DNA from 2 places in the Sporosarcina sp. SAFN-015 genome. Region 2 is predicted to be linked to the other one. Evidence: riboswitches for the same ligand, from Rfam matches in the RefSeq annotation. Region 2 holds a riboswitch; the other holds the start of a gene.
What was found. Region 2 has a riboswitch for thiamine pyrophosphate ahead of tenA (thiaminase II). Riboswitches for the same ligand answer to the same signal wherever they lie in the genome.

Region 1 (7,997 bases), on a different contig from region 2:
AAGGGAAATCTTATTATAAAGCCATCCAACAAGTGGGTTAAAAGGCAAACGGATAAAACGGTTAATGGATAGAAGCACACCAACTTGCCAAATGGAGTCAAGACCAGCCTCTTTCCAGTACAAAGGCAACGCAATATATAACATTGAATCTCCTAAAAGACTTAAAGCAGTCACCAATGCAACTATGATGCTGACAGGAAATTTACTTTCCCCTTTCGTTGATTCCGACAATGCAGATCACTCCTATTTGGACATTGGTTTTGATTTATGTAAGCCATATACTAGCGCGTAAAATCTGTAATCGAAGTGCTTTACGTTTTGACGACTTCATTTAATAACCTAATGTGCCTATCCCCACAGAATAGATTGCTCGGGGATAGGCACTACAAGTAGGGGCAAATGTCATTAGCACCCATCAGTTATTCAATTTGATATTCTTTCTCTCGCAGCAGTTTCAAGTAATAATTTCTCGATTTCATTATTTGGACCAACTTTGCATGTTCCGGAATCGAGATGTGCTGCCCATTCCCTTGTGTCATCCGCAGTGTCGCGAAGGGGACGAATCGAAAGCCCAGCCTCCACAGCATTAGATGCATCGACAATAAAAAAGCCTTGTGGAAACTGTTCCGAAATTGGCATCCACAATGGGAAACGATGCTTTGCATCCATCTCTACCTTTTCCACAATCGTATCAGGAATGGCGATTGTCTCAATTCCTTGTTCAGCAATTAATTCATCAATGAACGCTTCGAATGAAACGGGTTCAGAAGCAGCGTTAAAAGTCCCTGTTTTCTTCCCCTCAATCATGGTTACTATCCACTTTGCCAAATCACGAACATCAATCCATTGTACTTTCCTGTCTCCTCCCGGAATGGCAATTGGCCCTTCCTCTACAGTTCGCAAAGCCCAATATGTGAATCTATCCGTTGGATCATGCGGACCTACGATAATGCAAGGTCTAACAATTAGGGCCTTTTCGCCAAATCCATCCTTTACTTCATTTTCGCACATTACCTTTAGCGGACCGTACGTTGCACCCGTCACTTCGTCCGTGTTGACAGTATGTGTAAATATCGAGCCATTCTCATTTACATCGCCTTTTGAGTAATCATCATAAACTGAAATCGTTGAAATAAATGTATAATGATCACTCTTTTCTTTCAGTGCCTCAATAACAGGTTTTACATCATTCGGCGTATAACCGCTTGTATCAATGACAGCATCCCAATGTTCGAGGGCAGCCTGATCCATATTTATGCGACGATCCCCAATAATGCGACGACACGCTGGAAATAAATCAGGATTTGTTTTTCCTCGATTGAATAGAACTACTTCATGTCCTTTTAGTAGTAATTGCTCAACAATATGACGACCGACAAACGATGTTCCGCCAATAACTAATAATTTCAATTGATAACCTCCCCATGTATTCTGAATAGAAATGGCATCTAACAAGTACTTGTTCTCTATTCCGCGGCACAATTCCTTCAACTTTCAAAAAAATGCTAGAAATTCTACACTTCAACAGCCACTTGCCAAAAATCGTTTATATTGTTGGAATACAGGAATAGTAGAAAAGAGTGATGAATATAGTTCGAGAAAGGAGGATTCGATGAAGTTAACTAGCAAACGAGTATGGTTGAATACAGTAATCGTTCTTACATACATCTTGATGATTGTCACTAATGTATTGGCGAACGTTTTACCCATTAACGGGCAAACAACGGGTGAAATTTCAGCGAAATACAGTAATTTATTTGCCCCTGCAGGCTTTACATTTTCAATCTGGAGCGTCATATATGTCTTATTAGGATTACATGTCTTATACCAACTCGGTTTCTTTCATAAAAAGCTAAAACCTTCTACAGCCCGTCTGTTAACACAAGTCGGCATCTACTTTTCAATTTCTTCAATTCTTAATACCCTTTGGATACTTGCATGGCATTATGAAAAACTATTCTTATCCGTCATCACTATGATCGGGCTGCTTCTTTGCCTAATCAACATCAACAAATTGACCGCAGAGGCTTCCCTCTCTTTAAAAGAGAGTTTTTTTATCAAACTTCCCTTTAGTGTCTATTTTGGCTGGATAACAGTTGCGACCATTGCCAACATTACAGCTTTCCTCGTCTCGATCAGATGGGATGGATTTGGGTTATCTGAAGTGACATGGACTATACTTATCCTGATTATCGGAACAATCATTAGTGTCACAACAATGCTTCGCTTACACAACCCTGCATATGGTTTGGCTGTATTATGGGCTTATTTCGGTATCTACTCTAAACATACATCAGAAACCGGATTCAACAACCAATACCCCACCATAATATGGACTGTCATTATTTGCATGATTGTTCTATCTCTCACGATCATCCTTGTCGCCGTGGGAAATCGAAGACAGCCCAAAACTAACGTGTAGTAACTATTACTTGAATGGTGTATGTCCCTCCTATGTGGAATTCTCTATCCCTTTGCACTACACGCTTCCTGCAGAAGGTGCGAAACGCACTAACAAAGAGTAACCAAAAGTATGTAAAAAAAGAACGAATGCAATATTGCATTCGTTCCTTTTATTTACTCGAAACCGCAAGTCGTATCGCCATCCGTACTGCTGTTGCAGGGTTCGCCGTTTGGTTTACATCACCTACAAAAAACAGATCTTTCTCGGGATAATAAAAAGCAAAGGAACCTGTCGAGCCCGAATGTCCGATCAATTCCCCCTTACCAGTAAAAAGCATTGTAAATCCACCTAATGGGATTCTCATATAGCCGCCACCATATTGAATGGGATAAAAGCTGATTTGTAACTTCTTATACATCTCCAATTGGTTGAAGATTTCTTGATTAAATAAATCTCCTCCAAAAAACGCTTTAATAAAGACCATCATTTCGCGGGCAGTGGTAATTGCCCCTCCACTCGCTCGACAGCTTTTAATGTATTTCGGAAGGGAAAGCGCATTATTTTTAAAATAAATACTGGGAATAAAATCATCCTCATCTATAGGTAAATATGTTTTCTCAAGCTTCAATGGTTCAAAAATGAAAGATTTATAGACATCTTCCAATGAAGAATTCGTAAGGGACTCAATAATCTGGCCTAAAATATCAAAATTGATATCCGCATAATGTGATCTATTTAATGTGTCAGGTGCAAAGTGTGGTTTCATCTCTTTCGTAAACGCTATTATTTCGTCAATTGTGATGTTCATATCTTCCTGAAGTACACGTTTTCGAAGATTATTTTTACCTTCTTCAGATACATCCGGTAACCCGCTTGTCTGAAACAGCAAATGAGCGATGGTCAATTTTGCGGTATACTCCTGTCCTTTATAGAGATGGAGCCCACTAAGTTTCTCTTTATCAAAAAAACGTGTCACTTTATCATCTAATGAGAGTTTCCCTTGCTCCAGCAAAATTAAAATGCATGTAGTTGTAAACAGCTTCGTAATACTTGCCATGAGCAATGGCGCATCTATGCTCTTGCCCCCATACTCATTTTTGTATGAAAAATCCCCATTTCCATTTTGGATAAATAGTACAGACTCATGTATATGCTTTGATTTCACGACTCGGCTAAAGATCTCATCGTATTTTTTAGTCACCATCAGTTCCTAACCTCCCTTCTTGCAGACTATTTGATTATATTAGTTGATGTCTATTTGCATGCAGGAAAAGAGGCTTCCCAAAAGTTTAACTAACTAAATGAGAAGCCTTCAATTGTGTTGGACAATGGACCGTCGAAGTACGCCACAAGTCTATTTAGTGAAATGAAAGACTTGCTTGCCACAACAATCGGAGACACAAAAATGGCACGTGAATTCTACGGAATTCATAGGGCCGTATCTGGACGTATATTGAATGTTGATATGTGGAATTGGAAAGGGTTGATTATACTGAAAAACCAACGGAATTTCTGGGGCTATAGACGGAATCCAAAGGGCAGCGTTATTGAATCGCTCCCCTTTTCATGATCTTTTATTATGTTAGCCCTAAATGTCTACGTAATGTATGTCCTTCATAATATTTTTTGAAAAGACCTCTCTTTTGCAGCTCCGGTACTATGAATTCAACAAAGTCTTCTAAACTACTCGGCAATGTGGGAGGCATAAGATTAAATCCATCGGCTACCCCTGCTTTAAACCAAAGCTCCATCTGATCGACAATCTCTTCAGGTGTGCCGATGAGCGTGAAATGTCCTCCACCAGCATTTAGATACCCCAATAATTCCCTTACTGTTGGGTTTGTATCATGAATAATTTCTATTATCGTCTCATATCGGCCGACCGGTCCAGTAAATTCCTCCACAGGCGGCAATGGTGGAACCTTTTCATCAAGTGCCCAATTGGAGCAGTCTTGCCGAATAAAAATGCTCAGCTGTTTTAATGCCGTGTCAATAGGTAACTGTACATCTAATGCCGCTTTCTTGGCTAAAGCCTCTTCACGACTCTTGCCGACATAGGTGACTAAGCCCGGAAACACTTTAATATATCTGTTGCTATTCTCGCTTTGTTTCATTTGCTCATTGATTTTTTCTCGAAACCTTTTTGCTTGCTTGAAGTTCCACGACACTGAGTAAACTGCATCTGCATGCTTTGCAGCTAATGCAATGCCTTGCTTGGACGCCCCTGCCTGCATTGCGACCGGTTTACCTTGAGGACTTTTCGGCGTAGTGGACGGACCACACACTTTAAAGTAGGTACCTTCGTGATGAAATGGCGTGATGTGTGAAGGATCGATCAATTTTTTCTCTTCACGTTCATGCAGAAACGCTTTGCTATCCCATGAAAGAAATAAATGATTCATTAAAGTAGCAAATTCATCTGCTTTTTCATAGCGTTCATCATGAGACGGCAGCTTATCCATACTATGATTTTGTGCTTCAACATCAGTCATTGAAGTAACAAGATTCCAACCTACACGACCTTTTGTAAGATGGTCTAAACTTAAAAGCTGTCGTGAAGCTGTAAAAGGATTCGAAAAAGTACTTGATATCGTTGGAACTAATCCCACATGGTCTGTCACTTGGGATATGGCTGTTAAATTGATGAGCGGGTCAAACCAAAACGCCGGCATATCACTGCAATCTTTGCCTACAAAAGATTGATTATCTGCAAAGAATACGACGTCAAATAGGCCCTTTTCCGCCAACTTGGCTAAGTTTTGATAATAGGTAATATCACCAATCCGTTCAACACTTGAGTCAGGCATAAGCCACGCAGCTTGGTGGTGTCCGCAGCCATACAGCAAAACACCTAAGTTTAGTTGTTTTGCGTTCATTTCAACCATTTTTCACTCCCCCATTTGTCAGTTCATTGTTAAACCGCCATCGACTGTGATATTCTGCCCTGTAATACCGCTTGCATTGTCTGAAGACAAATATGCGACCATATTCGCTACTTCTTGTGGCGTGGTGACCTTCTTCAGTGGCGTAGAACTTGCAATCAAATCGAATACTTCCGGCGTTGTAACAGCACTGGCGTTAGTTGTTTTCAATAAGCCTCCTGAAACGACATTCGCTTTTATGCCATATGCTCCTAACTCGGCAGCAATATTACGTGTAAAACCGATCAATCCGGCTTTCGCTGTTGTATATTCATGATAAGGAACGACAGGATTCTGAAATAGATTCGTCCCTATATTGATAATACTTCCATTTTGTCGTTCAATAAATTGAGGTATGACACTTTGAATTACGTTATATGCTGCTTTTAAAGTACCATCCAACTGTCTTTGATAGTCATCCCAAGTTAGTTCTGCGAAAGGTTTCTGCTTGATTGGATCAAATTTGAAATCGATTAATGCATTATTCACCACAACATCAATTTGCCCAAAATAGTCAGTTGCCTCTTCTACCATACGATCCACTTCTGTTCGATTGGTTACATCAGCTTGAATGGCAATCGCATACTCCTTTCCAATCTCGGAAACAATCTTGTCGGCTGCCTCTTTGCTCTTATTGTAATTGACGACTACCCGAAATCCTTGGCTTGCCAATGTTCTTACGATCGTTGCCCCTAGTCCTTGACTACTTCCTGTTACCAATACGACTTTACTCATCCTAACCACTCCTGTTCTTATACGTTTTGAATCGGTAAATGGCAGCTAATAAAAAAACGCAACCTTCCAAAAGGAAAGTTGCGTAAAACTATGACGACACACCAAAAAGAAGACAGAGTCATCCCTCTTCGTATGTCCGAGAGTTTACACTTTCCTACGCTAGTTTCAGCTAGATCAGGTTCAAAGGGTTTGAGTCTCTACTCATCTCAGTTAAATAACACCCCTAGTGCATACTATTAAGTTTTTAAAGTTTTTATAAAAGATCATGCTGCCATTTATAATATTTCTATTAGTTTGCACTTTAAACCATATCATATAGTATGATCTATTACAACTGGACCATTTATTTCCTTGGTGCTTGTCCGCCCTTGAGTAACAATGCTTTACTGCTCATGAACGAAATGACAGAGTGATAAATGTAAACCCGATATTTTTGTTTTTGATCCGATATTGACGCCAGTCAAATATCTTTGCCATAGAGACAATGATATACTTAGCGTCACACATTCTGTGTTGCCATCATCTTCAGATGGATGATTTATGCAGAGTAAATTTGTTTTCCGATAAACGCTTTTCTCCGATAGACGCTTAAGACTAAGCCTATTAGAAAGGCATTTATCAGCAATGGTGTAATCCCGTAACTAATAAACGGTAACGGCACGCCTGTTAGTGGTAAGAAGCCAAACACCATTAAAACAGAGTAAATACTCTGGCAACTGTATAATGTTCCTGCTGCGATAACGAGTAACTTACCATATGATTGTGGCATTGTAGTAACAAGCCACAAAATGCGTAGCGCAACAGCGAATATGATACCAATGACTGCGAGTCCTGCAACATAGCCATACGATTGAATAAGCTGTACCAAAGCATAATCAGTGTGGGCTTCAGGAATGTAGTGAAGCCTATCTGCCCCGAACCAGCCAGCCCGTGCAAGTGCTTCATTTAATTGGAGCATCATGTAGCCTGCTGAATCCGCATATAATTCAGGATGTAAAAAAGCTCTGATGCGTACTGTTTGATATGGCTCAAGTAAATAGTGATATGCATAAACACTAAATGCCGCTATCGCTAACCCCATTCCCCCTACTATTAAAAACACAATAAGCTTCGCTTTTCGGTTGAAATAGCTAAAGCTAAACAAAACGGCTACAACTCCCATATATAGTAGCGTTACAGAAAGACTTCCTATCATCATGAATAAGAATATTGGAAGTAGAAATAATCCAGTCAGTTTCCAACCTCTCCATTTGCGTTCAGTGAAAAATCCTGCAAAGGCTACTAATAACAACGGAAGCGCCATCCATGCCTGCAAACGAATTGGACCTATTTTATACATTGCTTCTCCATTAACAAAGATGTTGGGCATAGCCCAGAGAACGATTAATAACAACAGTGCCCCTCTATAAAAGAACATACTATAGCATTGCAGTTTACGATAATCAAAATACATGATGACGGCTATCCCTGCAACGGCTAGTATGATATGAAGGATTTTATTTTTAACAAAGTAATTCGTCATATCTACACCAAATCGATGGCTGAAATCTGTCGTTAAGATTGGTGTAATGCTTACAGCAATCAATAGCAACACTGCGCCAATTAGCCAGAAATCCCATTTTGGCCGGTGAATTTTGTCCATTGATTTTCCGAGCTGTGAAGCAGAGCCCATTTCCTCAATGGCTTTTTGCTCAGCTTCTATTGAAGAGTAGCCTGAATTCACCCAGGCTTGTTTGGATTTCGTCAGATGGTGGTGCAATTCTTCTTCTACATAGCTACGTGCCTCTTTTGAACGGATATAGCTTGTAACTTGCTGTAGAAACTCCTTAATCAACATTCATGCGCACCCCCCAAATTAGTTCCTTAAGAGATAGCTTTTCATGCGCATTGTCTTGCTGTAATCGCTTTTTCCCGAGCTTCGTTAATTGATAGTACTT
Region 2 (7,997 bases):
CGCAAACGTAGCAATGCAATGGTTGAAAAGCCAGCATTAATACAAAATACTAATAAAGCGTCAACCCAATTGATTGGGGTTGACGCTTTTTGTTTTGATATCATTTTGATGAACGCGACGAGAATGATAATGGAAAACGTATAACCTTAGAAACTCTGCAACCTCTTGCCCACAGGCATGCTTTGCAGCCGAACCGCAACAACGACGCCGATTACTGCCCCGCTTACGCTTGAAACGAGAAAAGGGGGCATGAAGAAGAATGCGGTGACGGTCGTGCCCATAAGGACAGCCGCATATGGAACCGCAAACAACGACGCGATAATACCGGTCCCGATGATTTCTCCAATTGCTGCCAACCATGCTCGCCCCGACTGCTTATACAGCAGCCCGGCAAGTGCCGCGCCGATCATCCCTCCCGGAAAAGCGAGCAATGACCCAGTGCCTGTCAATATGCGAACCAATCCGGTCATGAAAGCAATGATGACGGCGGGAATCGGTCCTAGCAGGATTGCGGCGATGACATTGACTGCATGTTGGATCGGATAGGCGCGTGCAATCCCTGCAGGAAAAGAGACGAATGCGGATCCCGCCACCGCAATCGCCGTGAATACAGTCATCAAGACAAGCTTTCGCGTACTCATCACAACACGCTCCTTTCACGACTCCAATTTAATGAAGCTTCCTTTAGAAGGCGCACCGCCTTTTCAGGATTAGTAGATGAAGCAATCGCTGAAATGACAGATATGCCATTTGCGCCTGCCTTGAAGACCGGCTCGGCATTGAATGACGTAATGCCACCAATTCCGACAATCGGCAAATCAGGATGTAACTTTGCGACTTCTTCGATCATCGCTGTGCCAGCAACCGGTTTCGCATCGTCTTTCGATTTCGTCGGATATACAGGCCCCATGCCGACATAATCCGCTCCCGCTGACATAGCCGCTTCTGTTTCTTCTATTGTATGGACGGAAACCCCCAATATCTTTCCGGGCCCAATCCTTTTTCGGACAAATCGCGCCTCAGCATCGTCCTGCCCGACATGGACGCCATCCGCGTCAATTTCTAGGGCAAGATCGACATCATCATTCACGATGAACGGCACGCCATATTGTGCACATAACTGCTGGCAACTTTGCGCGAATGCTTTCTTCTCCTTCCCGACAAGTGCGTGTGCCCCCTTTTCACGGAGCTGAAAACAAGTGATTCCGCCTTTTAAAGCGTCTTCCAATACGGAGAGCGGATTCTCAGCATTCGTCGAACCCATTATGAAGTAAAGCGTAACGTCAACGTTTCTCAATCAATTCGACTTCCTTCCGTTCAGCATTGCCCCGATTCCGAAACGCCGTATGGTTTGTCGGCCCGTGTCCATTGCCAATGGATAGCCCCTCTTCAATTGCTGCATGGATAAAGTATTTTGCGGTAACAACTGCTTCATTCATTGGCATCCCTTTCGCAAGCTCTGCCGTAATGGCTGCAGCGAAAGTACATCCCGTGCCATGCGTGTCTTTCGTATCGATCCGCTTGCTTCTCATAAGAAAGCTTTCGCCGTTCGCTGACATGAATAAATCCTCTGCATAAGGAGTATCTACCCGGTGCCCCCCTTTCAGCAGTACGGCTCCAGCTCCCATCTGGAGCAGTTGATTTGCGGCATTCTCCATGTCTTTCATTGAAACGATCGTCATTCCCGTCAACACTTCCGCTTCAGGAATATTGGGCGTCAAGAGTGTCGCTGTTGGAATGAGGTGCTCTTTCAATGCTGCAATCGCTGAATGCTGAAGAAGCGAAGCACCGCCTTTCGCTATCATCACGGGATCAATGACTAAAGGGATTCGCTCGTGACGATTCAATGTATCGGCAACCGCTTCAATAATTTCTGCAGAGAACAGCATCCCGGTTTTGGCAGCTCCGACTGTGAAATCAGTTAGCACCGCTTCAATTTGGGCAATGACAATTTCCGTCTCTATCGGCTGGACCGCATGGACACCTAACGTATTTTGAGCGGTTACGGCCGTCAATGCGGACGTTCCGAACGCCCCAAGTTCCTGGAATGTTTTCAAATCCGCCTGGATGCCTGCCCCGCCTCCACTGTCCGAGCCTGCAATTGTGAGTGCAACCGAAGTCATTTGACAACCTCCTCTATAAAACAATGGTGATCGAAGTTGATTGCTTCACCGTCCAATTGGTGTAAAGCATTTAGGAAATGAACAGCAAAATCTCCTGGGCCAGAAGCTTGCTTTGCCGCCAATTCACCCGCTTTTTTGTAAAACGCAAGACTATATGCAACTATATCAATCGGCGCATCCTTACCGACCGAAAGAAAAGCGGCGGACACAGCACTTAACAGACAACCCATGCCCGTAATTCGCGTCATGAGCAAATGCCCTCCTGTTATACGGATTATTTTTTCACCATCCGTCACGATGTCAGTCTCACCGCTTACCGCAACGAGACAACGATGGCGGCTGGCCACCTCTTTAGCAGCCTCGGCAATATTTGCCGAACCGACACCCGCATCGACGCCTCTCGCTTTCCATTCAACACCCGCGATGGATGCAATTTCACCTGCATTTCCGCGGATGAGTGTAATATCCAATTCCTTTAGAAGTTTAGCGACCGTCCGTTTTCGGAAAGCAGTCGCTCCTGCTCCGACAGGATCCAGTACGAGGGGCTTACCTTTAAAGGAAGCGCTTTTTCCGGCAGCGATCATTGATTCAACAGCCGAACTGTCCAACGTTCCAATATTAAGCAATGTACACGAGGAAATGGCAGATACTTCCGCCGCCTCCTCGATTGCATCCGCCATGATGGGAGAAGCCCCCAATGCCAACAGGCCGTTCGCTTGAAAGTTTGAAACGACATGATTCGTAATGCAATGCACTAACGGGTTTTGCTGACGCAGTTCATCCAACAATGGTAATTGGTCTGTCATACATGTACCTCGTTTGTTTCAAGTGACCATTTTTGCTTCGTCCATGCCATTTCCCAAAACTGCAATTCATAGTGGGTACTCTTAATGAAATGAGCTTTCAATTGTTCACGTCTTTGCTTTGGAAGTTGTTCGGTCAGTTTATTCAAACGGTCGATCTGTTCACGGGTTGCCTGTTCGAACCATTCAGAGCTGTACGTAGCAATCCATTTGTCATAAATCGGATGATTCGGTTTCGCGTCCTTCAACCGCTCGCCTATTTCGTAATACAGCCAATAACATGGCAATAATGCGGATAATGTAGCGGCCAAGTCACCTTCCAACGCCGCCCGGTATAAATGCGACGTGTACGCATATGCCGTCGGCGCCGGCTCGAATTTTTCAATATCCTCATCTGTAACGCCCAACATTCCAAAGAAGCCTTCATGCAATGAAATTTCCGCCCCGCAAGTTCCATCCGCATGTTGCGCAAACCGTTGCACCGTCAATAAATCCGTTGCCTGTACAGCTGCCATCGCATGCACTTTCGCAAAATGCTTCAAATAATAGGAGTCTTGCAGAACATAATGTTTGAACACCTCTTCAGGCAATGTCCCTTCAGCAAGTGCTGCGATGAACGGGTGATGAAAGCTTGCCTCCCAAACATCGTTGCATTCCTTCCGTACCTCTTCACAAAACGTCATTCCAACCACTCCTCTTTTGTTTTGGAAAACCAAAAAAGCCGCTTCACTCAACACAATCGTTGAAGAAGCGGCTCGCAAATCGGCGTAAGATAACCTTTGGAAGATGTGCGATCCACTTCCCTACGCTGGTATGAGCAAGATCAGGTTCGAAGGGTCCGCGTATCGATACACGTCTCAGTCTTTCACAAAGACTCCCCCAGTGGTTAACTCTTTTCAGTTTTCATCTCCACTATAACATAGTTTAGTAGTTTCGCAAGGTTGTGACATCATTGATTAACCCGGCTGTAATATTTGGAAATAAACAACGCTAGACCATTTAGTCCATTCGAAAATGTATTTACAAAGTAATATATCGCAGACGCATAGCATGTTGTTAACGTTTTTCAGATAGGAATAATTTGGATAATGAGGGTCGAATTAATTAGGTTTAACCCTCTTTTTAGTCTTTTCACACGTATTTATATTATTACAACGGTTAATATTTCCATGAATACTTGTTAATTGGTTGTCACACCACTGTTATTTTCTTTTGTTATTGTTAGTCATGTGCAGAAGGGACACTGCTACACTATTCGGTTGGAAGTTTTGAGAGAATAGTAAAAAACGATCCCTATACTTTTTACTTGAGAAGGAGGCGGATGTACATAACGACTTGAAAGAATGAGTGTTATTTCGCTTCATTATCTAGTAAGCAAGTCAAAAAAAATTTATGAAAAGGGAGTTTGATCATTCTTGGTTAACGAAACGAATCGTAATGAGAAGAACACGAAAAAGAAGATTTTACCGTTTGTCATGTCGACATCAATGCTAACTGCTGCTATTTTTGGAGCAGGCGGTTCAGCTTTTGCAGCTGAAAATGGCGAAAAAGAGTTTAATAACCACGGTGAAAAGGTTTCCCATTACGCAACAACTATTCCGGGCTCACCTGAAAAAGGACAATTCATGCGTACAATTGCCAATAAAAACTTTGTAGCCGCTGAACCAGGTGATGATGATTCTACAGATGACGATGATACAACAGATATACCTAATAACGATGAAGAAGCTGTTGACACTCCAGCTGACGATGAAGAAGCTACTGATACTCCAGTTGACGATGAAGAGGCTGTAGACGCTCCAGTTGATGAAGAAGAAGCTGTAGACGCTCCGGCTGATGAAGAAGAAGCTGTAGATGCTCCTGCTGATGAAGAAGAAGCTGTGGATACTCCAGCTGACGATGAAGAAGCTGTAGACGCTCCGGCGGATGAAGAAGAAGCTGTAGATACTCCAGCTGACGATGAAGAAGCTGTAGACGCTCCGGCGGATGAAGAAGAAACTGTTGATGCTCCGGCGGATGAAGAGGAAGCTACGGACGCTCCAGTTGAGGAAGACGAAACTGTTGAGCTACCAGCTGATGAAGAGGAAGCTGTAGAGACTCCTGCAGATGAAGAGGATGTTACGGACGCTCCTGCTGACGAAGAGGAAGCCGTAGATACTCCAACTGAAGATGAAGAAGCTACGGATGCACCTGTAGAAGAAGATGCCAAAGAAACAGAAAAGCCAGCTGACGAAAATATCAATGAAGATACTACGCCAACTGACCAATCAACCGATTCTATTATAACAGACGAGCAAGTAAATGAGTACAAATCCATCTTACAAAATTATGTAAGTTTGATTGACTACTACAATCTTGCTATCCAAAATCATCTTGGGATTGTCTTGCCAGGTGAAGAAGCAGAAGAAGTACCTGCTGACAAGGAAGAAACTACAGATACACCTGTAGATGAAGAGGAAGCTACGGATGCACCAGCTGATGAAGAAGAAGCTACTGATGCGCCAGCTGACGAAGAGGAAGCTACCGACGCTCCTGCTGACGAAGAGGAAGCTACCGACGCTCCTGCTGACGAAGAAGAAGCTACTGATGCTCCGGCTGATGAAGAAAATGCAACAGAAGTACCCGGTGACGGTGAAGATGTAGTGGAAGAACCTGCTACTGAAGAAGAAGCTCCTGAAGAAACAGTTACAGAAGATGTTCAAACAACAGTTTGGGACAAACTCGTTGGATACTACAACCAAGTTGTCACAGCATACAACTCATTTTTCGGATTGCTTAAAAAATAAGATAGCAACAAACTAAAACTAAAACTGAATAAGCAATGCATCCCATACTAACAGGGGATATCATTATTCCCTGCCTAAACCGTATGCCCCACGGCGAAATTAATATAAATTAAAACTAATGCGGTGCCTGTGCACCACACATTTATGACAATTCATTGTCTCTTATAATAATAAGCATAGAAGCCAACCAAGTCTTGATTTGGTTGGCTTCTTCATTTATCTTATGCAATTGTATTGTATTATCTGAATTGTTCGTTGCACAGGCACCGAAACAATTCAAACGATTCATTCATTCTGTACTCCTCGGGCCAATGCTTTTAAATCGCTTCCTGCCGGGTTTTGGAACACGCGGAGTCCAAATTCCCCTGCAATGGCAAATAAATGATCAAAAATATCCGCTTGGACGCCCTCATAAATAGCCCATTGCGTGCTATTCGCAAACGCGTATATTTCAATCGGCAAGCCATTCTCTCCGGGCTCCAATTGTCTTACCATTAATGTCATTTCTTGATGGATGCCGGGATGGTGTTTAAGGTATTCAATAATGTAAGCCCGAAAGACGCCGATATTCGTCATCGCCCTACCGTTTACGATATTGCTTCGGTCGATCTTATTTGCAATATTGTACTCCAGAATTTCCTGTTCACGGCTAACAATATAATCCGATAGATAGCGGATCTGTTTAAAATGCTCGATCATTTCATCCGTGCAAAACGTAATACTCGTCATGTCGATATGCAAAGCCCGCTTAATGCGTCGTCCGCCAGATTCCTGCATACCGCGCCAGTTGATGAATGAATCCGATATGAGCGCATAGCTCGGAATCATCGTCACCGTCTTATCAAAATTTCGCACCATTACCGTATTTAAAGAGATATCAATGACATCCCCATTTGCACCGTATTTCGGCATTTCAATCCAGTCGCCCATGCGAACCATCTCAGTTGCTGATAACTGGACACCCGCCACAAGACCTAATAACGAATCCTTAAACACTAACATGAACACCGCTGACAGAGCCCCGATTCCACTAAGCAAGATAAGCGGACTTTTCCCCATCAAATTGGCAATGACCAAAACGATACCAACGATGATGACAACTATTTTAGCAACTTGAATATACCCTTTTATCGGCTTCGTTTTTGATATTTCATACGTCTGATAAATATCATTAAACACACTTAATAATCGATTGATGACACTGAATGCCACTATCATCATATATGTCAGCGCCAACGTTTCGATCGCCGCACGATACGTGGGAAAGCTGGCTGCAAAGGAATAAATAATGATCGCCGGCACAAAATGGGACAATCTCCGGAGCACTTTCCTCTCCAACAGAATATTACCCCACTTAATATTGTGCTTTCTCACAATATGAGCGATAAATCGGATAATCACTTGTTTTGTAATAAAGTTCGCAATGATACATAGGAGTGTGATTATAGTTACCAGGATGACAAATGACAGCGTGTCAACCAAAGCGTCATCCACTCCGTAACCTAAAAGCCGGTTACGAATAAAATTCATCTATCTCTCCCCTTTACGTAATCTGCTTTCCATTATAACAGAAGTAAGGGGTCTCCACTTTCTTCAGCCTCCTATACAGGCCGTGATGTGAATAAGTGGAATATGGTACAATCGTAAAAATACTACATAAATGAGGTAGACGACATGTGCCGAAACATTAAAACGCTGTTCAACTTTTCCCCTCCAGCTACCACGGATGAAATTCATGCCGCCTCGCTCCAATACGTTCGGAAAGTTTCTGGATATAACAAGCCTTCCAAGGTAAACGAGGACGCTATCAATCTCGCTGTTAAGGAAGTGGCGATCGCTACACAAAAATTACTAAACACATTGGTAACAAATGCCGAACCCCGAAATCGAGAAATTGAAGCTGAACGGGCTCGGGCTCGTAATGCAAAAAGATTCGGATTGGAAAATCAGAATTAAAACTATAAATTTATTTCAGTGTAGTACAGATTTATCAGCAACGGTACCTGTGCAACACACACTTATGACAATTCATCGTAATCTATATAAATACCAAAAGAAGCTGACCACGATTGGGTTGATCAGCTTCTTTGTTTAACCTCATTGAAACTTTGCTTCGCCCAATCTTGTGTCTTCCGAATAAGGAAATAACTCCATAAACCCCTTTTCTTTAAACATGCATTCAATTTCCCCCTAGTTATTCGGTATCCTCTTTCATATACCGCCTCATTGTCCGGTAATAAATAAAATATTGTCCAATGGCGAGCAAGAGCAAAATGTTCAGCATT

Region 1: linked by a shared signal. The riboswitch ahead of ACR65H_RS10820 (3-oxoacyl-ACP reductase) and the one ahead of tenA (thiaminase II) in region 2 are both predicted to bind thiamine pyrophosphate.

What each region holds. Positions count from the first base shown of each region.
Region 1 is NZ_JBPFDR010000005.1:134,258-142,254, forward strand. Features, by position in the region: gene ACR65H_RS10795 (MFS transporter) at 1-231, opposite strand, end outside; gene ACR65H_RS10800 (NAD-dependent epimerase/dehydratase family protein) at 424-1,410, opposite strand; gene ACR65H_RS10805 (TspO-related membrane protein) at 1,613-2,422, shown strand; gene ACR65H_RS10810 (serine hydrolase domain-containing protein) at 2,574-3,608, opposite strand; gene ACR65H_RS10815 (LLM class flavin-dependent oxidoreductase) at 3,982-5,289, opposite strand; gene ACR65H_RS10820 (3-oxoacyl-ACP reductase) at 5,308-6,060, opposite strand; TPP riboswitch at 6,195-6,295, opposite strand; gene ACR65H_RS10825 (FtsW/RodA/SpoVE family cell cycle protein) at 6,599-7,897, opposite strand; gene ACR65H_RS10830 (helix-turn-helix transcriptional regulator) at 7,887-7,997, opposite strand, start outside.
Region 2 is NZ_JBPFDR010000011.1:18,331-26,327, reverse strand. Features, by position in the region: gene ACR65H_RS16650 (M20 metallopeptidase family protein) at 1-40, shown strand, start outside; gene thiW (energy coupling factor transporter S component ThiW) at 147-641, opposite strand; gene thiE (thiamine phosphate synthase) at 641-1,264, opposite strand; gene thiD (bifunctional hydroxymethylpyrimidine kinase/phosphomethylpyrimidine kinase) at 1,284-2,123, opposite strand; gene thiM (hydroxyethylthiazole kinase) at 2,120-2,929, opposite strand; gene tenA (thiaminase II) at 2,926-3,609, opposite strand; TPP riboswitch at 3,710-3,817, opposite strand; gene ACR65H_RS16620 (midas domain-containing protein) at 4,342-5,712, shown strand; gene ACR65H_RS16615 (mechanosensitive ion channel family protein) at 5,998-7,242, opposite strand; gene ACR65H_RS16610 (DUF2277 domain-containing protein) at 7,387-7,668, shown strand; gene ACR65H_RS16605 (hypothetical protein) at 7,907-7,997, opposite strand, start outside.